DNA from 4 places in the Providencia sp. UF-183 genome. Region 1 is predicted to be linked to each of the others. Evidence: predicted binding sites of a transcription regulator. Region 1 holds the regulator's gene; each other region holds the start of a gene.
What was found. The regulator Fur, encoded in region 1, represses iron uptake genes when iron is present. The targets are predictions, from matches to a motif close to ATAATAATGAGAACNACTATCAA.
Positions count from the first base shown of each region.

Region 1 (5,516 bases):
TTACCGCGATCGAATTATCAAACAGTGGCCCTGCTGCACCCAATGAAATTGGTTTTAGTGACGCCAAATCACGTTGGGATGAAAAATGGACTGGCGACCGTAGTGGTGTAACGTTTTATAAAGCGGCGGCGAAATTAAAATATGGTCCTTTCTGGGGAAGAGGGGGGTATATTCAACCTACTGGGCAAACATTATTAGCTTCACACTGGAGTTACATGCCGGGGACTTATCGTGGTTTGGAAGTCGGTGGTGTATTTGATTTTGAGCAAAATGGTGAGTTAAGCATGTCCTATATGTGGACAGACCGTTATAAAGCACCATGGTATCGCTCAATGTATGATTTCCGTGAAGCCGATGGCAAAACTGGGATCAGCTATTTGCATTCCATTGGGTTTAAATATGATTTTAAAAATAACTTAGTGCTAGAAGGGGCTTATGGTCAAGCAAAAGACTATATGGATCAGTATTTTGCTAAAGTTTCGTATGCCGTGCCTGTTGCTGAACGCGATTTGCGTCTCTCATATCAATTTTATGGTTCTAAAGATAAAGTTTCTGATGGCGGTGTCAATGACGTTTATGATGGCTTAGCATGGTTGCAAGCGATGACATTAGGCTATACCTATGAACAGTTTGATTTTAAAGTTGAGGGAACCTATGTTAAAGCGGAAGGTAATCAAGGCTACTTCTTGCAACGCATGACGCCGGGCTGGGCGACATCCAATGGGCGTATGGATATTTGGTGGGATGGTCGTTCAGACTGGAACGCCAACAATGAAAAAGCATTATATGCAGGTGTGATGTACGACCTTAAAAATTGGGATCTCGCAGGCTGGAAAGTGGGTACATCCTATATTTATGGTTGGGATGCAAAGCCAAGCACAAATACCCAATATGCCCAAGATGTGCGTTTAAAAGAAAGTGCATGGAACTTTGATATTCTATATACCGTTCAAACTGGTCGAGCAAAAGATACGCTCTTTAAATTACACTTTACCAAATATGATAACCATACCGATATTCCTAGCTATGGTGGTGGTTATGGAAATATCTTCCAAGATGAAAAAGATATTAAGTTTATGGTGATGATGCCATTTACGGTTTTTTAATGAATTAAATAAATAGTGGTTACCATTGAAATAAGTATGATGGTAACCGACTAAAACACACATAGCATATATACGTAGTTTCAAATGGCCTAATAAAATAAGAAAATATACTTATATTGCGAGTTTGAAAATTAAAAATAAGGTGGATTACATTCACCTTATTTTTATTATTTAGTCATTATCCTAGTGCAGAAAAACAAATTTTTATAACGAAGCAATTCCTTTATCACCTTCATTATTGATGATAGGTACATCATGTTTTACTTTATCTTTTAATTGCGTGACTTTATCTGTATGAGTAACACTATTTTTGACTTTAGCTTGTCCAGAAAGGATGCCACCTTTTTTAATCGATAAACTGCTGTAGTGAATCGTTCCATGGACTTCGCCGTTATTTTCAATGCTAATGGATTCAGAGGTGCATTCACCTTCAACTCGACCATTAATAATCAACTCTTTACAAATAATATTACCCGTCACTTGGCCATTTAGCATAACTTTAACGGTATTATCTTTTCCTGTAATGTTACCAACGACTTTGCCATAAATGTGGACCTGCTCATTAGAGGTAATATTACCTTCAAACATCACATCCCTCGAAATTATCGTATTCGATTTTTCTTCACTAAGGGTTGGCGTTGATATCGTAACGTGTTCTTCTATCTTAGAAGTAATTTCAGGTTCACGAATGGTAGGGGTTTCTTCAGGGGTTTGTTTGTTTTGTCTTTTGGTGAACATTTTACTTACCTTTTTTTGATTGAAGTATAAGATCAAGAACAGAATTGATAATACAAATGAAAATAAGGTGATGGCTGTATGACGAAAAAACCATCCTATTAAAGTAAGAAACCAGAAGAAAAAACTAGTATTAATAAAAAGATATGTTTTTTTCATCAGTTAATCTCTTACGAAGTACGAGAACAATCCAAATAAGTCTAGCTAAAAATATACAAATTACATCATATAGTTGTAATTTAACTTTTTTATTACACTTAAATTGTTTGTTAAATTAAAAAAAGTAAAACTATATAGCAATATACTGAACTTATTTTAGACGTTAATTAGATAAACTATATGACAGTGATATGAAAAAAAGATGCAAGGTATATTTTAGATAACGTTATGCATCACTATGATATCATTGTAAATATTCTCAAATAGAGAAGGTGTGTTCATCCGTCAAACAATATAAAGGATTTGAAGTGAATTGCAACTTATTATAGAACACTTCAATATTTCACCTTAACGACATATTTTAGTGATAAATATAAAGTAAATGAAAGAAATTATGGATATTCTCACTGAGAATGCTTAATTTATCGGTGGATGGATACAATAAAAAAAGCCCGATAATGGTGGTTATCAGGCTTTTGAAGAATGGGTCACCATCAAAATATGATGGTGATTAATTTATTACTCTTTTGCTTCGTGTGCGTCAGCGTTATCGCGGCAATCACCATCAGCGCAGTGGCCATATAAGTACAAACTGTGGTTAGACAGCTTAATACCGTGACGTGCGGCGATATTTTTTTGGCGAGTTTCAATCGATTCATCAGTAAACTCAATCACTTTACCACAATCTAAGCAAATTAAGTGGTCATGGTGATGCTGCTGAGTTAATTCGAATACGGATTTTCCACCCTCGAAATTATGGCGCGTAACGATACCTGCATCATCAAACTGGTTCAATACACGGTATACAGTCGCTAGCCCGATCTCTTCGCCCATATCAATCAGCTTTTTATAGAGATCTTCCGCACTGACGTGGTGGCACTCAGGCTCCTGAAGTACTTCCAAAATCTTAAGTCTTGGAAGAGTGACTTTGAGTCCAGCATTTTTCAATGCTTTATTGTTGTCTGTCATGCGGGTTTGTCCTGTATCTTAAATCATAAATTTAACAATAATGAGACATTTTTAACATAAATCCAGTTGTCTTCTAAACTGATTTACAATTATAGGCATGGAAAATAAAAATAGAAACCATGCATTGTCTCATTATTTTGATAATCTCTTATAAGTCTATCCAATTAGGATATTTAATCGATTATTTTAGACCGAATGACCGTTCCGCGATGGTGCATTTTGAGCGGAAAGGAATTCGGCCAAGAGTAACGCTTGTTTTTAATCGACTAGCCAAGAATTTCAGCTAATGACATCTCTTCAGAGATTTGTTTGACCCATGCATCCACTCGTTCATCTGTTAACTCCGGTTGGCGATCTTCATCAATCGCTAATCCGATAAAGTGGTTGTCATCTGCCATACCTTTTGAAACTTCGAAGTGGTAGCCTTCGGTTGGCCAGTGCCCAACAATCACCGCACCTCTTGGTTCGATGATATCGCGAATAGTCCCCATCGCATCACAGAAGTATTCTGCATAGTCTTCTTGGTCTCCACAGCCAAAGAGAGCGACGAGTTTACCTTCAAAATCAATTTCTTCTAATGTTGGGAAAAAGTCATCCCAATCACATTGTGCTTCGCCGTAGTACCAAGTTGGAATACCAAGAAGTAGAATGTCAAAAGCTTCAATGTCTTCTTTGCTGCATTTTGCAATGTCATGAACTTCTGCTACGTCTTTGCCTAATCTTTCTTGGATCATTTTGGCAATATTTTCTGTGTTACCTGTATCACTTCCGAAGAAAATACCGATGACTGCCATAAACTGATTAACCTCTTGTTTTTCTAAGAGAGAAAGAAGGAGTGTCTCAACTTCTAGAACTCATTTAGAACGAAAATAAATAGAATTTTATGCCTTATTCTGGCGAAAAAACTTTTATAAGTCTGTCAAATTTGTGTGATTTACTAAGATAGCGTTACTTGAGTATTGTCTCATCAACTTGTTGAAGTTGTGACATCAAAATTTCTTCTATTAATTCACTACGGCTTATATTTTTTTCTTCAGCTAACTGATTCAGTACAGCAACAGCTTCTTCGTTTAGTTTAAGTTCAACTCGGCGCAATCCATTCACTTTATCGCGTTTTAATTGATTGCGTTTGTTGATCCTTAATTGTTCATCCCGTGATAGTGGGCTTGTCTTAGGTCGCCCAGGCCTTCGTTCCTCAGCGAACAAATCCAGAGTAGTACGATCAGTTTGTTCTTTTGCCATGTCTATAACTGCTAAAAGGGTGTGCCAATAATTCAGCGCGCCATGATACCCTAGCTAATCCCCTAGTGCTATAGCTGCAAGGCGAGGGAATAGGTTTGATTGGCGAAAAAAAGCGCGGTTTTAAGAAAAAAGCACCCCTTGCTATGTAGGTGATGCTTTTTTGAACACTTATCCAGTGAGCCGTAAAACCTCGTCCTTCAGGACGAGGATATAAGGCGCGGGTTTTAAACTAACTAGGTGTTTGCTGTTACTCAATGTACTGGCGGATAATGGATATTGGTGCGCCCCCACAACTCCCAGCAAAATAACTGGGTGTCCACAAAACTCCTTTGTAGTAATAACGTTGTGCTATATCAGGGCGATCCCGTCGAAGTAATCGACTCGATACCCCTTTAAGGCTGTTAACCAGATTAGATCTCGCCAATTTTGGCGGATAATTAATCAATAAATGAACATGATCACCTTCACCATCCATTTCAACCAGTTCAACATCGAAATCGGCACAAACACTGGAGAAGTAGCCTCGTAGTTTTTCAATCGCATCCTGATCAAATATTTTTCGGCTGTATTTTGTAACAAGGACCAAGTGGACGTGCATCAGGAATACACAATGCCTACCACGGCGAATATCGGTTTCTTTTTTCATAGACCAAAATATAATAGATAAAATGAAACGCCTACAAGCCTTTAAATTCCAGTTAAGACCGAATGGTCAGCAGGAGCGCAATATGCGGCGCTTTGCAGGGGCTTGTCGTTTTGTTTTCAATCGGGCATTAGCACTTCAGAATGAGAATCACGAAGCAGGGAACAAATACATTCCCTATACAAAGATGGCTTCATGGCTCATTGAGTGGAAATCTGACACCGAGATACAATGGCTGAAAGAATCTCCCTCACAGCCGTTGCAGCAGTCGCTTAAAGATCTGGAACGCGCCTACAAGAATTTCTTTCAGAAACGAGCCGCTTTTCCCCGTTTCAAAAAACGCGGTCAAAATGATGCTTTTCGCTACCCGCAGGGCGTGAAGATCAAACAGAAAAACAACCGTATTTTTCTCCCTAAACTCGGTTGGATACGCTACCGCAACAGCCGTGAGGTTGTGGGAACGGTGAAGAATGTCACTGTAAGCCAGTCATGTGGTAAATGGTACGCCAGTATCCAGACTGAATACGAAGTAGTTGACCCCGTTCACAATGCAGAGTCGATGGTAGGACTGGATGCAGGGGTAGCAAAACTCGCCACACTTTCAGATGGCACGGTATATCATCCCGTCAATAGCTTTAAAACAAGCCAGCGTAAGCTGGCAA
Region 1 is NZ_JBSICD010000008.1:189,737-195,252, forward strand. Features, by position in the region: gene chiP (chitoporin ChiP) at 1-1,106, shown strand, start outside; gene AC4IFT_RS10090 (bactofilin family protein) at 1,311-1,844, opposite strand; gene fur (ferric iron uptake transcriptional regulator) at 2,520-2,969, opposite strand; gene fldA (flavodoxin FldA) at 3,236-3,763, opposite strand; gene ybfE (LexA regulated protein) at 3,918-4,211, opposite strand; gene tnpA (IS200/IS605 family transposase) at 4,459-4,857, opposite strand; gene AC4IFT_RS10115 (RNA-guided endonuclease InsQ/TnpB family protein) at 4,880-5,516, shown strand, end outside.

Region 2 (5,516 bases), on a different contig from region 1:
CGATGTTTGATAAATATTTTACACCGCAAGAGCTAGAACAATTACCGCTATATACGGCTCATACGTTGAAAAACCAAGAATGGCAACAACGAGTGCTGGCGGTGAGCGAGTTAATGCAACAAGGTGTAATGCCTCAATCGATTGAAGCACAACGGCTCAGCCATGAATGGATGACTGCATTGGAAAGAGACACGGGAGGCAACCCTGATTTCTTTGCAAGGCTGAATAAAATTCATTTAACTGATAATGCGTTAGCGAATTCATCAGGTATTACTGAATCTATGATCCAATTTGTTGCGCAGGGGTTTAGTGAGTATCAATTAGCGCTATTTAGGCCTCATTTAACAGAAGAACAGTTTGCATTTGTGCGCCAACATTATTTTTCTGCAGGGCAAGTTTGGCCTGAACTTATTGCAGGTCTGAATAACGCATTAAAAATACATAAATCTCCAGATTCCCCTGAAGTACAATCATTGGCTCGTGTATGGTTAGATATGTTTAATCAATTTACGGGTGGTGACCCAGAACTTCAGGAAAGGATCCGTACGATTTATCGGGAAGAGCCTAAAATATCCCAAGGAACTTGGATGACAGCGGAAATAGGGCAATATTTGTTTTCTGCGGTGAGTATTTTGATGGAAAAATGATGCTTATGGCCGCAATGTTGCGGCCATAAATATTAGTTCTCTTTATTACCACTTAATGCTTTGCGGTGTTTCCAATACATCACAATGGAACCAATCAACCCACTGATTAATAAGATAACAGGAATGATCATTAACGCGCTAATGACAACTTGCTCATGCTCTTTCACAAAAGGAATTTGGTTCAAGGCATAACCTAAAGAAACAATAATACCAACCCATAGAAGCCCACTTAGCCAGTTGAAAAACTGAAAGCGGCGGTGGCTCAATTCGGACAGCCCTGCCAGTAACGGTAATAGGGTACGAACAAAGGCTAAAAAACGGCCAATAAGCAGAGCGTATAAACCTTGCTTATTAAACATATTGTTTGCTTTTGTATGATATTCCTCAGGAATTTGGGCTAGCCAACGCTTGACCATTTTGGTTTCACTGAGCCATCTACCTTGCATAAAGCCTAACCAGCAACCCAGACTCGCCGCTGTAGCAAGTAATAAAATGGTTGGAATAAAGTGTAAAACACCTTTGGCGATTAATGCGCCAGAAAGGATCAACAAGGTATCTCCAGGCAGAAAAGCTGCGGGAAGAACCCCATTTTCTAAAACGATAACAACAAAAAGTACGGTATAAATAACCCAAAGTACTTCGGGGTTGGAGAGTTTTAGGAAATCGTGATCCCAAAGTGCCAATACGATTTCGCGTAGGACTTCCATAATCATTCCTGTATTTGTCTAAATGCGAATTTCTTTATTTATATTACAGGAAAAAATAAGATTGGGTTTGATTTGTTTGGGGGTATTCGCTCATCAATCAATAAATTGCAGAAAATATCTCGTATTTTCTGCAATTTGGCTCCCTAACCTTTAAATCCGTTCAAAGGCCAATTGCAAATCATCAATTAAATCTTGTGGATGCTCAAGGCCAATATGCACGCGGAAAAATGTCCCTTCATTTGGATTAAAATCATATTGTCTCATACTGATTAAATCTTCTTTCTGATAACCCAAAATCAGTGATTCAAACCCACCCCATGAATACCCCATTTTAAAATGCGCTAAATTTTCGATAAAAGCAGCGAATTGTTCAGCGGATAGGCGTGACTTAAGTTGGAAAGAAAATAAGCCATTACAGCCTGAAAAATCACGGATAAAAAACGCATGACCAGGTGAAGTTGGCAAGGCAGGATGGAAAACGTGTTCCACTTCAGGGCGAGATTGCAGCCAGTTTGCCACTTGTATACTGTTTTCTTGGTGCTGTTTTAATCGAGTGGCTAAGGTATGTAATCCTCGATTGGCCATATAAACGGTATCAGGATCTGCAGTTTGCCCCAGGAGATACGAATTTTCACGTAAGGTTTCGATACAGCGCTCATTTGCTACCGCGACGCCTAACATGCCATCAGAATGCCCATTAATGTATTTCGTGGCAGATTGTATGGAAATATCCACATCGAACAATAATGGTTTGAGTAACACACCTGCCGCCCATGTATTATCAATCATAATAATGATATCAGGTGATTTATTACGTACGGCTTTCACGATAGCTGGTAAATCATGGACTTCCATCGTGATTGATCCAGGGGATTCTAAAAAAACAATACGCGTATTCGGCTGAATTAAGTCTGCGATGCCTTCACCAATTAATGGATCAAAATAGGTGGTTTCAACATTTAGCTTAGTTAAAATATGGTCGCAAAAATTCTGGGTTGGGTCATAAGCTGAGCCCGTGACGAGGATATGCTCGCCTGCAGAAATAAACGATAAGATTGCATTGGTGATGGCGGCAGCACCTGATGGGTAAAGTACAGAGCCTGCCCCACCTTCTAATTCAGTCATGGCTTCTTGAAAGGCAAAATGGGTTTGTGTACCTCGGCGACCGTAAAAAAGTACACCATTAGCACGGTGTCGCGTTGCATGACGTTTTTCTTCAAGTGTATCGAAGATGATAGAAGATGCCCGTTGAATTACAGGGTTCACGCCTTTTTGTGTAAATTTAGGGTTTCGACCAATGTGCACTAACTGGGTTTCTGGTTTTGTGTTTGCCATGCGCTTTCCTTTATCATTTTAAATTTAGCCTACCCAAAGGCGTGGATACTATGAAGTTAAAGCATTCGCAGGGAAATGTAACTTGAGTTTTCTTCAGTATTACAAAGTTCAATTAGTTCCATCGATATAGGAGAAGGGAGGTTGCATTTATCTACCAAATGCCTTCGTTGTATTAATAAGAATAAAGAAGAAATACCCGTGTAATAGACGTGGACTTCATTGTCTAAGAACAAAAAAAATGAAAAAATTCGTGAATACTAATGATAATTACTATCAATTCGCGCTGTCTTTGATATCATCAGCACCGTCTTTTTTAAAAGAGACGAACAGCGCGAGTTAAATTTCGCTTTTAAAGGTTAGTCGATGAATGGCACAATCATCGATATGAATTTTTTTATACAACACTAAAAAGAGAGTAAAGGCCAACTGATGCGTAAACTAACAGCTTCTATTCTATTGGCGTTCGGCTTGATGGGCACGGCAGTCGCTGAAACTACACCTGCAACAACACCCGCTGCGTCTCAAAATACACCATCGACACCTGCGGCTCCAACTACAACACCAAATATTGAAGCTGCTCCCGTATCTTCTGAGCCCGCAGTAAATACTGCCGTTGTGAATGAAAATATTGAAATTGCAACTGAAGTCCCAACAGGCGGCTTTGATCAGGACTTATCCGTTTGGGGGATGTACCAAAATGCGGATAATGTGGTGAAGACAGTAATGATAGGCTTGGTCATTGCATCTGTCATTACATGGGCACTCTTCTTCTCTAAAGGTCTCGAAATTTTAGTCGCACGTCGCCGTTTAAAAGACGAAACCAATGCGATTGCTGACGTGAAATCACTTGATGAAGCCGTGAAAATTGCAGAAGGTTTCAAAGGAAACAGTATTACACGCATGCTGCTTAATGAAGCGGTAACAGAAAGAGCGTTATCTGCGAACAGCACCGATTTGTCTGGTACAAAAGAGCGTACGTCATTCCGTCTTGAAAGAGCCGTCGCTGCAATCAGCCGATATATGGGCCGTGGTAATGGTTATTTAGCGACTATCGGTGCGATTTCTCCCTTTGTCGGTTTGTTTGGAACGGTATGGGGTATCATGAATAGCTTTATCGGGATTGCCCATTCGCAAACGACTAACTTAGCGGTCGTCGCACCGGGTATTGCAGAAGCACTTCTTGCAACGGCAATTGGCCTTATCGCTGCGATCCCGGCGGTTGTAATTTATAACATTTTCGCCAGAATGATTAATAACTACCGTGGTCAGGTAGGGGATGTGGCTGCACAGTCTGCGTTATTATTAGGGCGTGATCTTGATCTGGCAAATAGCAAAGCAAGGTAATTATTATGGCAATGCGTTTAGGTGACGAACAAGATGATAGCGGTGAAATGCATGAAATTAACGTGACACCGTTTATCGATGTGATGTTGGTTCTATTGATTATCTTTATGGTCGCGGCACCATTGGCTACAGTTGATATTAAAGTCGACTTACCTGCCTCAACCGCGAAGCCACAGCCACGGCCAGAAAAACCCGTGTTCTTAACGGTTAAAGCTGATAGTCAACTCTTTATTGGCGATCAAGCGGTGTCGAAAGAACAGCTTTCCGTAACTCTTGATCAAGCAACAAGTTCAAATAAAGAAACAACGATTTTCTTCCAAGCGGATAAAAGCGTTGATTATGAAACGATGATGGATGTGATGAATGCATTACGTCAGTCAGGGTATTTGAAAATTGGCTTAGTTGGGATGGAAGCAACGACCTCTAAATAGTCAGTGTTAACAGCAAAAGCCGACATAACGCGTTTTATCTTTAATGGTAAAGCGCGTTTTTTTATTAATAAAATCAAATCGCAACAAAAATTAACACTGTAGCTGTCTGATTTTTCCGCCCTATGTTATCTATCCTGCATAATGTTATATTTATTTGTATGATTTAATCATTATTAATAGATTTTTATCCTATTTTCACGCTTTTTATTGGTATTCATTTGAAGGTGGACGTCTGAATTACATACTCAATACTCTTATAAGGGGTATTGAGTGCTAATATAAGGCAATAAATCAAAATTAACATTAAGATAACTGATGTTTTATTGGTGTTTTTTCTCTAAATCGAAATAGAAGAGTTGAGTAAAGCCGCGTTTTAAGGCTACGTTTTTAACGTAAATATAAGCTCAGCTTCTTTTTTTAAATGCAATTTTTTATTAAAAATGCAGCTTAATACAGCTTGAAATAGCGGATATTTAACTATTTTTGATGCTATTGAATCGAAAAAACATAACCAAAAATAAACCATTATGTTTGAATGGTTTTGTTAATTATCACTATTTTGGCAAGATAATAATATTACCATGGAAATTATATGGATAATTTTAAAGGTAAAAATATCGACAAGATGATTGTTTTTTATGAGAAAATTTAAAATTCACAGAAAGAGTATGGTAACTGAAATAAAAAAATGATTATTTTTTTTCAGACAAAAAATAAAAACTTTATAAAGGTTTTTAATGAAAATGTCTTTTTGAGAGTGAGTTAAATAAGCTTTGCTCATAATAGGAAAAATAAAATTATATAAATATATTTAATTTAAATATAAATCAAATAGCAAATTAGAAATAAATACGTATAAATGTAAATAGTTTGTAATATCTTAACAATAGGTGTTTTATTTTGCTGTAAAATGATAACTTTTTGATTTTAATTATATTTTTGGTTTTTCTTGTACTTTTTAAGTTAAACGAAAAAACACTTGCGCAACCTAAGTCTTGGGTTATAATGCAATCAATAACATTTAGAAACACTTTTAAACACTTTATTATATC
Region 2 is NZ_JBSICD010000003.1:116,567-122,082, forward strand. Features, by position in the region: gene AC4IFT_RS03475 (MerR family transcriptional regulator) at 1-647, shown strand, start outside; gene AC4IFT_RS03480 (DedA family protein) at 680-1,354, opposite strand; gene metC (cystathionine beta-lyase) at 1,505-2,689, opposite strand; gene exbB (tonB-system energizer ExbB) at 3,119-4,033, shown strand; gene exbD (TonB system transport protein ExbD) at 4,039-4,464, shown strand.
Region 2: the regulator Fur is predicted to act here: its motif matches at 2,944-2,966, upstream of exbB (tonB-system energizer ExbB).

Region 3 (5,516 bases), on a different contig from region 1:
TCCGTCGAGCAGGCGTTAGCCAATCTCAGCACCAACAACTCACGAGTGCGTTAGCATCACAGTATCAAACACAAAAACAATTACAGCGCCAAAGTTTGCCATTTCATTTACTGTTTTCAGGTGCTATCCAAATCATTTTTATCGCGTTGTTTTATTTAGGCATTCAAAAAATGATCCAAGGTGATATGCCATTAAGCTTATGGTTAGCGGGAATGGTGTTATTAGCGCGGTTTATTGAACCGCTCTGGCTTCTTTCGCATTTAAACCAATCATTAAGACAAGCAAAACAATCGATTAAACAGGTCGAATCCGCATTGATTACCCCTGAATTAGCATTTCCCTATCGAGCCCCTGCTCCTGAAAATAATGATGTCCGTTGCCAAAAGTTATCTTTCTATCATGATAAAAAGAAACGAATTTTAAATAACATTACCGTCAGTTTTGCTCATAATACTTTCACGACTATCGTTGGCCCGTCTGGTGCAGGGAAAAGCACACTCTTAAGCTTACTCGCTCGTCTACAAGACCCGACTCAAGGCTCTGTCAGTTACGGTAATAAAAACCTGATGGAATTATCGCAAGAAGCGCTATGTTCAAAGCGTGGGGTTTTATTGCAAGACAGCGCACTCTTTCGCGGCAGCGTACGCCAAAACTTAACATTAGAAGATGCAAATATTGATGACCGAGAGGTTAACATATTGCTGTCACAGTTAAATTTTGAAGATATTCCTGATTTTTTAAACCAAGATGTCGGCGCGAGTGGCATGGCACTTTCTGGCGGGCAAAAACAGCGTTTAGGTATTGCACGGCTACTTCTGCGCCACCCAGGTATCATTTTAATGGATGAACCAACGGCAAGCCTTGACACCATCAATACGGCTTCCGTGATTTCCTTAATCACTCAAGCGGCTCAGCAAACTCGCATTGTGGTCACTCATCACCCTCACCTTGCGTGTTTAGCAGATAACATCGTCTATATGGAAGATGGAGAGATTATTGCTCAAGGTAGCCATGCAGAACTAATGGCTGGTACGCCTTGGTACCAGCAGTTTATCGGTCAATCCTAACTGCGTTTACCAAATAAACGGTGGCTAAATTCTTCAATGCGATGATTATCAAGGCGATTTTGCATCGTTAGGCTCCAACTGGCAGATAACCCCGCTGCACTGAGGAGCCTATGATACAGCTGCTCATCATAGGGGGCATGAAATGCAATCATTATCGCCTCTTGTACTGAAACATCACTGTTGCGGCTCAATAGCGTTAGCGGTGAATTAGCACTGACATTCCCCGTTTTAATCACGCGATATAACCACCCACAACGACCGTTGTCTTGCATGATTTGAGCGAAGTTTTCCACGCCCGTTAAGCCGTTCAGCTTATAGCAAGGAGAGCGAGGTTGAGTAACCTGAATTCGCGCATCCCCCCACCCATAAATATCACCGATAAATACATTTTCTTCAGTCATTCCCAGTGTGGAGATATTTTCACCGAATGCTGATGCCATAAATAAGTCATCTTGTTCAGGATATGCATTAAGCCAAAATTCGTAGTGATCACGAGGATAATGGCAAAGCGCTCTATCAGGGCCACCGTGAAAACGCGTTTCTGCTTGCTCATCGCCCTCTAATCCAAGCTGCCCCAACATCAATAACCCATCTGCCGCATGTTTATGAATCGCACTTCGACCGCAAGATTGCGTTGCTTGGACTTTACCGATAAAGACTTGGGGTAGGAATGACATGGGCGGCGCTCTCCACATAAATTGGTGACGAAGCCTTTATCATAAAGAATGCAACTCGAGATAACAATCAAATGGGCTGCAAATAAAAAAGGCGCAGCACCATCGATGCTACGCCCATTGAGACTTAATTAAAAAGTCTAATTATTTAGCTTTTGAAGCGAAACGTGCCGCTGCTTCGTCCCAGTTAACCACTGACCAGAACGCTTTGATGTAATCAGGGCGACGGTTTTGGAATTTCAGGTAATATGCATGTTCCCACACATCTAAACCGATGATTGGGTAGCCTGAAGCGCCAGAAATCGCTTCACCCATTAATGGGCTGTCTTGGTTAGCAGTTGAAACAACAGCTAATTTACCGTCATCTTTTAGAACCAGCCACGCCCAGCCTGAACCAAAGCGAGTTGCTGCTGCTTTCTCAAACAGCTCTTTGAATGCATCAACGCTACCAAAATCGCGCTCGATAGCCGCTTTCAAGTCGCCTTTTAATTCAGTATTTAATTTCAAACCTTTCCAGAACATGCTGTGGTTTGAGTGACCACCCGCATTGTTACGTACGAAGGTACGTTGATCAGCAGGAATTTGGTCTAATTTTTGAATCAGAACGTCAATATCCAGACCTGCTAATTCAGGTAATTTTTCTAACGCCGTGTTGGTGTTAGTCACATAGGTTTGATGGTGCTTAGTGTGGTGGATTTCCATGGTTTGTTTGTCAAAATGTGGTTCCAACGCATCATAAGCATAAGGTAAAGCAGGTAATGTATAACTCATTTTATTGTCTCCAGTGACGTAAATACCACTATGTTTCTCATTTTCACCACAAGGTTCATAGGGTATGGCACTTGCGTAGTTTCGCACCTTGTGAATTTCTCTCTATTATAGTTATTTTACTGTTAATGAAAATCATTATCAAATCCATGATAAAATTGTGGTCTTTTGCATTCCCTATGAGAATTAGTTTATACAGTAACTAATACCAACATCCCCACAGTTTATTTTTCTTTACATCTAACATTTTCAATATTTTTAGATTTATATTCCAATACTGGATTTAGCATCAAATGATAATCCTGCAAATCTCATTACAATTAATACGTGATCTTCCGCGCAAAAGAAAAACAAATTTATATTTCGTGCTTTAGTTAACCGTTTTTTGACATAGTATTAACATCTGCAAGGAGATAATAATATGACTCAAATAACTAAACATCCCGTTCCTGCTGAAATTGCAAAAAATGCCCTGATTACCGAACAACAGTATAACGATGAGTACCAACGCTCGATTCAAGACCCTGAAGGATTTTGGGGCGAAAAAGGAAAAATCGTTGATTGGATTAAACCGTACACCCGCGTTAAGAATACCTCTTTTGACCCCGGACACATCGATATCCGTTGGTTTGAAGATGGCACTTTAAATCTAAGTGCAAACTGCTTGGACCGCCATCTGGCTGAAAAAGGCGACCAAGTAGCGATTATTTGGGAAGGCGATGACCCGTCATCGTCAAAAAATGTCACTTACCGTGAACTGCATCATGATGTTAGCCAATTTGCTAACGTCTTAAAAAAACAAGGTATCCGCAAAGGCGATGTCGTGGCGATTTATATGCCAATGGTCGTCGAAGCCGCTGTCGCCATGCTAGCGTGTGCGCGTATCGGCGCTATCCATACGGTCATTTTCGCTGGTTTCTCTCCTGAGGCGGTCTCTGGTCGCGTTATTGACTGTAAAGCGAAGCTGATTATCACCGCAGATGAAGGTTTACGTGCAGGGCGTGCTATCCCACTGAAGAAAAATGTGGATGACGCATTAGCCAACCCGCAAGTCACTACCGTTACGAATGTCATTGTCTACCAACGTACAGGCAATGTCCCAAGTTGGGTCGAAGATCGCGACTTATGGTGGCATGACGTCATCAAAGGGGTTAGCGCTGATTGCCCGCCAGAAGAAATGAGCGCGGAGGACCCGCTGTTCATTCTGTACACCTCAGGCTCAACAGGTAAACCCAAAGGGGTTCTTCACACCACTGGTGGTTATCTGGTTTATGCCACACTCACGTTTAAATATACCTTTGACTATCATCCAGGTGAAGTCTACTGGTGTACTGCAGATGTGGGCTGGGTAACAGGCCATAGCTACTTACTCTATGGGCCATTATCCAATGGCGCAAAAACTGTTATGTTTGAAGGTGTACCAAATTACCCATCCGTTAATCGAATGAGTCAGGTCGTTGATAAGCACCAAGTCAATATTCTTTATACCGCGCCAACTGCTATCCGTGCATTAATGGCGGAAGGCGACAAAGCGATTGAAGGTACCGACCGTAGCTCATTACGTATTCTTGGTTCTGTTGGCGAGCCAATTAATCCTGAAGCGTGGGAATGGTTCTACAAAAAGATTGGTAACAGCCGTTGCCCAGTGGTTGATACATGGTGGCAAACCGAAACGGGTGGTTTTATGATCACACCGCTGCCGGGTGCAACCATGTTAAAACCGGGCTCCGCAACATTGCCTTTCTTTGGTGTCCGTCCTGCACTTGTGGATAACCTCGGTGAACCTATTGAAGGGGCAACCGAAGGTAACTTAGTGATTGTCGATTCATGGCCGGGTCAAGCCCGTACTTTATTTGGCGATCACGAGCGCTTCGAGCAAACCTATTTCTCCACCTTTAAAGGCATGTACTTTAGTGGTGATGGCGCTCGTCGTGATGAAGATGGTTATTACTGGATCACAGGTCGTGTTGACGATGTACTGAATATCTCAGGCCACCGTTTAGGCACCGCAGAGATTGAGTCCGCCCTCGTCTCGCACCCGAAAGTGGCTGAAGCCGCTGTGGTTGGTATTCCTCATAGTATTAAGGGGCAGGCAATCTATGCCTATGTCACATTAATATCAGGGGTTGAACCCTCTCCTGAGCTATACACTGAAGTTCGCAATTGGGTGCGTAAAGAAATTGGCCCAATCGCAACACCGGACGTTCTTCACTGGACGGATTCTTTGCCAAAAACCCGTTCCGGTAAAATTATGCGCCGTATCCTACGAAAAATTGCATCAGGGGACACCAGCAACTTTGGAGATACCTCCACGCTGGCAGATCCGGGTGTTGTCGAAAAACTACTCGAAGAAAAACAGTCTATGAGTATGTCATAGCGTTAAAAGGCCGTCTTATGGCGGCCTTTATATAAATACTCAAAATCATTAAGCACTAGAAATTAAGTGCATAAATCCCCCGATAATCTTTTCGGGTAGGTTACTGCGGCCAATTTCTAGGTATTTAAAGAGAATAGGGTATGCCAATAATACAATAACAGAGGAGAACTCTGATGAATGCTACTGCTTACGAAAAGGTAGAGGATAACCCTCGCTTCAAAGAACTGGTTAGAAAACGTAGTCGCTTTTCATGGTTGTTATCAGTAATAACGCTTGTCCTGTATGTTGGTTTTATTTTTCTTATCGCTTTTGACCCTAGCTGGTTAGGTACCCCAATTGCGGAAGGTTCATATATCACTAGGGGGATCCCTGTGGGTGTTGGACTGATCATCATTTCGTTTGTGTTAACCGGGCTATACGTTATCCGTGCTAATGGTGAATATGACCGTTTAACGGCCGAAATTTTAAAAGAGGTAGAAAAATGAAATATTTGCTCTCACTCATTCTCTTTTTTACCTCATCAATGGCATTTTCCGATGCATTGACAGGGGATGTTGAACGTCAGCCTGTCAATATTCAAGCTATTGTGATGTTCTTGCTGTTCGTCGGTTTTACGTTATATATCACTTA
Region 3 is NZ_JBSICD010000009.1:3,648-9,163, reverse strand. Features, by position in the region: gene AC4IFT_RS10205 (ATP-binding cassette domain-containing protein) at 1-1,067, shown strand, start outside; gene yiiM (6-hydroxyaminopurine reductase) at 1,064-1,744, opposite strand; gene sodA (superoxide dismutase [Mn]) at 1,886-2,512, opposite strand; gene acs (acetate--CoA ligase) at 2,931-4,886, shown strand; gene AC4IFT_RS10185 (DUF485 domain-containing protein) at 5,060-5,371, shown strand; gene actP (cation/acetate symporter ActP) at 5,368-5,516, shown strand, end outside.
Region 3: the regulator Fur is predicted to act here: its motif matches at 2,632-2,654, upstream of sodA (superoxide dismutase [Mn]).

Region 4 (5,516 bases), on a different contig from region 1:
GGTTTACTTTATCTTATAAACAAAATGGGCGCAGTCGGTGCTTTCTGGGCAGCCTTTGCAGCTAGAGCCTGCTAAGCAGGCGCTGATATCCACCTGCTCAATTTTCCCCAAGCTTTCCAACTTTTCCACCATCGCTTTTATCATTGGCGTTGGGGTTTTGAGTTGTTCGCTGAGTAACGCGATGTCAGCTTGCCCGTATAAAGCAATCAAATCTCTTACTTGCAGCAAGCTGATCATCGTTTAGTCCTTCATGCCTAGTGGCATGCTGTGTTTGAGCAGCCAGAGCACTGCTGTGCGGTTTTGCTTTTAATATTCAACGTCACGCGGCTACGTATGCGGCGCAGGAACATGAACAGGGCAATATTAAATACCACAACAGCGATGATGGTGATTAAGCTACTTTGCGGGTGCTCACTGAACGTCGCGGTTTGGTAAAACAGCGCTGACAGGCTATAAGCCACATTCAGTCCCCAGAAGATGGAGAAACTCATCCAGCTTTTGTTTGTTTCGCGAGCAATCGCCCCCATGACTGACACGCAAGGCACATACAGTAAGACGAAAATCAGGTAGCTATAGGCAGCAATACCAGAGCCAAATTTCGCAGCCATGGTGCCCATCGAGCCTGATTCCATTTCGCCATCACCTTTGCTGGCTTCGATTGGGTTCGATAACGCGCTTAAGGTAAAGGTGCCTTTTAGGCTATCCCATGTTTCAGAGACCGCATCTTCAAGTTCTTCCCATAAATTGAAGGACTCTGCATCGAACGGCTCGGAGGTAATCGCTTCGGCGGTATACAGGGTGTTTAACGTCCCAACAACCACTTCTTTTGCCATCGCACCAGTAATCAAGCCCACGGTTGCTTGCCAGTTGTCGGCATGAACACCGATTGGCTGTAATGCAGGGGTGATCACTTTACTGACGGAAGCCAGAGCGGAATCATTAATGTTATCAACGGGTTTACCTGAGAACGAGAAGCTATTGAGCGCACCGATAAAGATACTCGCCACGACGATGACTTTACCTGCACGCACCACAAAGCCTTTTAAGCGCTGCCACGTTTGAATTAACAACGTTTTGACGTGTGGCACGTGGTACACCGGTAATTCCATCACGAATGGCGATGCTTCACCGCGCATAAGGGTGTGTTTGAGTAAAAGCCCCGTGAGGATAGCGACCACAATCCCTAAAATATACAGAGAGAACACGACACTCGCGCCATTTTTACCAAAGAAGGCCGCGGCAAACACCGCGAAGATTGCCAGCCTTGCACCGCAAGACATAAACGGCGCCATTAGAACGGTGATCAGCCTTTCACGAGGGGCATCAAGGGTACGAGCGCCCATAATCGATGGGACGTTACAACCAAAACCGACGATTAATGGGACAAATGATTTGCCCGGTAGGCCCAGCGCTTGCATCAATCGGTCCATCACAAAAGCTGCACGAGCCATATAGCCAGAGTCTTCAAGGATGGAAAGGAACAGGTACATCATCCCGATTTGTGGCACCAATGGCAGAACGGTATTAATACCACCACCGACACCTTGTGCGAGGAATATTGTGAGCCAATCAGGGAAACTAAAGTAGGCACCAACCCACTGAATACCATGGATAAATATCGCCTCAGAAGCCCCTTCAAAGAACGGCTGAAGTGCCCCACCAATGTTGATGGCAAGGACGAACATCAGGTACATCACAAATAAGAAAATCGGTACGCCTAACCAGCGGTTGAGGATAAATCTATCCAGTGATTGTGTCAGTCGGTTAGGTTCAGCCGCACTATTGTTGATCGCCGCTTGGCAGATGGTTGCAATAGATTGATAACGCGCATCGGCAATTAGCAGTTCAGGCTCTTCATTTAATGTTTCATTGAGTTGTTGGCGAGTCGTTTGTAATTGCGTTTCCGAAATTTCAGCACGCTGACGGCTATAAATATCCCCTTCTAGAATTTGCAGGGCTAACCAGCGGCGCTGTTGTTGGCTAAATTGTTGCGTTGAAATTTGTTCAGATAATGAATCAACAGCGTGTAATAGCTGTGGTGGATATTCAACAAGGGCTTTTTGGTTATTTTGTGGGTGAGTATCAATGGCTTTTTTTAGTTTATCAATGCCCGTTGCACGGGTTGAAACCATTGGGATCACAGGGCAACCCAGTTGTTTTTCCAATTCGGCAATATCGATATCAATATGCTGGCTTTGGGCAATATCCAACATATTCAGGGCGACAATACATGGGACGCCTAACTCAACTAATTGCAGTGTCAGGTAGAGGTTGCGCTCTAAGTTCGACGCATCCACAACGTTAATTAACATGTCGGCTTCACCACTTAAAATAAAGTAGCAGGCGATTTGTTCGTCGAGGGAGGTCTGTTCAGAAATGGTGGTGAGTGAGTAAGTACCGGGGAGGTCGACAAGCTCAATTTTGTGGTCATCCGTGTGGAAGCGGCCAACCTTGCGCTCAACGGTGACGCCAGCCCAGTTACCGACGCGCTGTCTTGACCCTGTTAGCTGGTTAAAAAGGGTTGTTTTACCTGCATTGGGGTTACCAATTAAGCCGATAGTCAATCGTTTCATAGTGTTTGCCAATAATCAAAAAAGAAGACTTAAGCGGTAGGCGCTTCATCAAGGTTTAGTAGGGCGAGGTCCTTTTTACGTAGCACTAAGCTGACGCGGTGAGTTTCGATTTGCACAGGATCGCCAAAAGGTGCTAAACGCACCACTTTAAAAACGGAGCCCGGTAATAAACCGAGAGACAATAATTTTTGTCGGTATGCAGGGCTTATCTCGGGGGAGAAGCCTAGAATTTTGTAACTGCATTGAGGAAGTATAGCCATAGTGTCTTCCTATTATCTTCCTAACGATTCAATTCATAATGATACTGATAATTATTGTTAGAAAAGTTTCTATCTACAAGCAAAACGCTGAGAAAAACAAAAATAAATCTAATTAACAATGAGAATCATAATCATCCACCTTTTGTTATATTTAGCCTCTTTTTTCGTCAATTTGACTTGATGTGGATCAACGAAGCATGGAGTTAGCGGTGTTTTTTAGATAGCGATGGGGTAAGACGGAACGCATTGAATGGATTGATTTTTGAACAATATATTGAATTTGTTTATTAATTTATTAGTGAAGATATTTCTAGAGAATACTAAATACCCCAATGAATTTATTGGGGTATTTAGCTTAATCAGATTACTTCTTTTTACCAAATGCAGCAGCAAGGGCGTCGCTCATCGCACTGTTGCCTGATGAATTCGTATTTTGGCGCGAGTTACCACGAGGTGCAGGGGCTTTACGTGCGTTTTTATCTTGTGCAGGTGCAGCTTTACGAGGTGCGCTGTTAGAATCCCCCGCTTGCTCGTCCAAGCGCATGGTGAGGGCGATACGCTTGCGGGCAATATCGACATCCAATACTTTCACTTTCACAATATCGCCCGCTTTCACCACTTTGTGTGGGTCTTCGACGTAACTGTTGGAGAGTGAAGAGATATGCACTAAGCCGTCTTGGTGTACACCGATATCCACAAATGCACCAAAGTTGGTCACATTGGTCACCGCGCCTTCTAAAATCATGCCAGAAACGAGGTCATTCATCGTTTCCACACCTTCAGCAAAGGTGGCAGTTTTAAACTCAGGACGTGGGTCACGACCCGGTTTTTCTAGCTCTTTGATAATATCCGTAACCGTTGGGACACCAAACTGCTCTGTTGTGAAATCACGCGGGCTCAGGGCATTGAGCACTTGTGAATTACCCATAATTTCTTTCAGCGGCTGGCGGACAGTTTGCAGAATTTTTTCAACGATAGGGTAAGCTTCAGGGTGAACCGTTGATGCATCCAGCGGGTTTTCGCCATTGGTGATACGCAGGAACCCTGCACATTGTTCAAAGGCTTTAGGCCCAAGGCGAGCCACTTTCAGTAACTGTTTTCGGTCATTGAATTGGCCGTTTTCATCGCGCCAATCAACCACGTTCTGCGCGATCATTTTGCTCAGGCCTGCAACGCGAGTCAGCAAGGCGACTGAGGCGGTATTTAAGTCTACACCTACGGAGTTTACGCAGTCTTCGACAACGGCATCCAACTTGCGGGCAAGTTGAGTTTGGCTGACGTCATGCTGATATTGGCCTACCCCGATAGATTTCGGGTCGATTTTAACCAGCTCAGCCAGCGGGTCTTGCAAACGGCGAGCAATCGACACGGCACCACGTAAAGAAACATCTAAGGTTGGGAATTCTAGCGCAGCCAGTTCAGAGGCGGAGTACACTGATGCACCCGCTTCACTGACAATCACTTTTTGCGCAGTGACTTCAGGGTATTGTTTTTGCACTTCTGCAAAGAAGCGCTCCGTTTCACGGGATGCCGTACCATTACCAATCGCCACTAACTCCACGTTATGTTTCTGGCATAGAGCAGCGACGATGGTTGCCGCTTTCGCTGCTTGGCCGGTGTGTGGGTAGATAGTGTCGGTGGCAATAAGTTTCCCTGTCGCATCCACAACAGCGACTTTCACCCCAGTACGCAGACCCGGATCGAGGCCCATCGTTGCACGCATACCTGCCGGTGCAGCCATCAGTAAGTCACTGAGGTTACGGGCAAAAACGTTAATTGCTTCTTCTTCGGCTTTTTCGCGCAAAGAACTCATCACTTCCGTTTCTAAGTGCAGTAATACTTTGACGCGCCATGTCCAGCTGATCACCGCTTTACGCCATTGGTCAGCAGGGGCGTTATTCAAACGCACATCTAAGTGGCGAGTAATAATCTCTTCGCAATAACTTTCTTTTGGTGGTTCATCGAATTGAGGATCGCAATTTAACGAAAGCTGTAAAACCCCTTCGTTGCGTCCACGGAACATGGCTAGTGCACGGTGTGAAGGCACTTGTGAAACAGGTTCGTGATGCTCGAAGTAATCACTAAATTTGACGCCTTCAGCCTGTTTACCCTCTGCAACGACAGAAACGAGGTGGGCATTTTTCCAAATATAGTCACGAACTTTGGCTAATAAGGCTGCATCTTCGGCGAAACGCTCCATCAGGATATAACGTGCGCCATCTAAGGCCGCTTTCACATCCGCAACGCCTTTATCTGCATCGATATACGTTTGAGCGAGTGCTTCAGGGGATTGACTTGGGTCTGTCCACAACGTATCCGCTAATGGCTCAAGCCCCGCTTCAATAGCGATTTGCCCACGAGTACGACGTTTCGGTTTGTAAGGTAAATACAGGTCTTCAAGTTCGGTTTTATTGAGCGTGGTATTAATCGCAGAAGCGAGTTCAGGGGATAATTTCCCTTGCTCTTCAATCGATTTTAGAATGGTTTGCTTACGGTCGTTCAGTTCACGTAAGTACCCTAAGCGACTTTCCAGCTGGCGAAGCTGGGTATCGTCCAACCCTCCGGTAACCTCTTTACGGTAACGCGCGATAAACGGGACAGTATTGCCTTCATCCAATAAAGTGATGGCAGAAAAAACCTGTTTCGGTTGGGCTTGCAGTTCAGCTGCAATAATTTGGCTTAG
Region 4 is NZ_JBSICD010000009.1:182,541-188,056, forward strand. Features, by position in the region: gene AC4IFT_RS11010 (DUF6392 family protein) at 1-19, shown strand, start outside; gene AC4IFT_RS11015 (FeoC-like transcriptional regulator) at 4-237, opposite strand; gene feoB (Fe(2+) transporter permease subunit FeoB) at 255-2,573, opposite strand; gene feoA (ferrous iron transporter A) at 2,603-2,833, opposite strand; gene AC4IFT_RS11030 (Tex family protein) at 3,198-5,516, opposite strand, start outside.
Region 4: the regulator Fur is predicted to act here: its motif matches at 2,946-2,968, upstream of feoA (ferrous iron transporter A).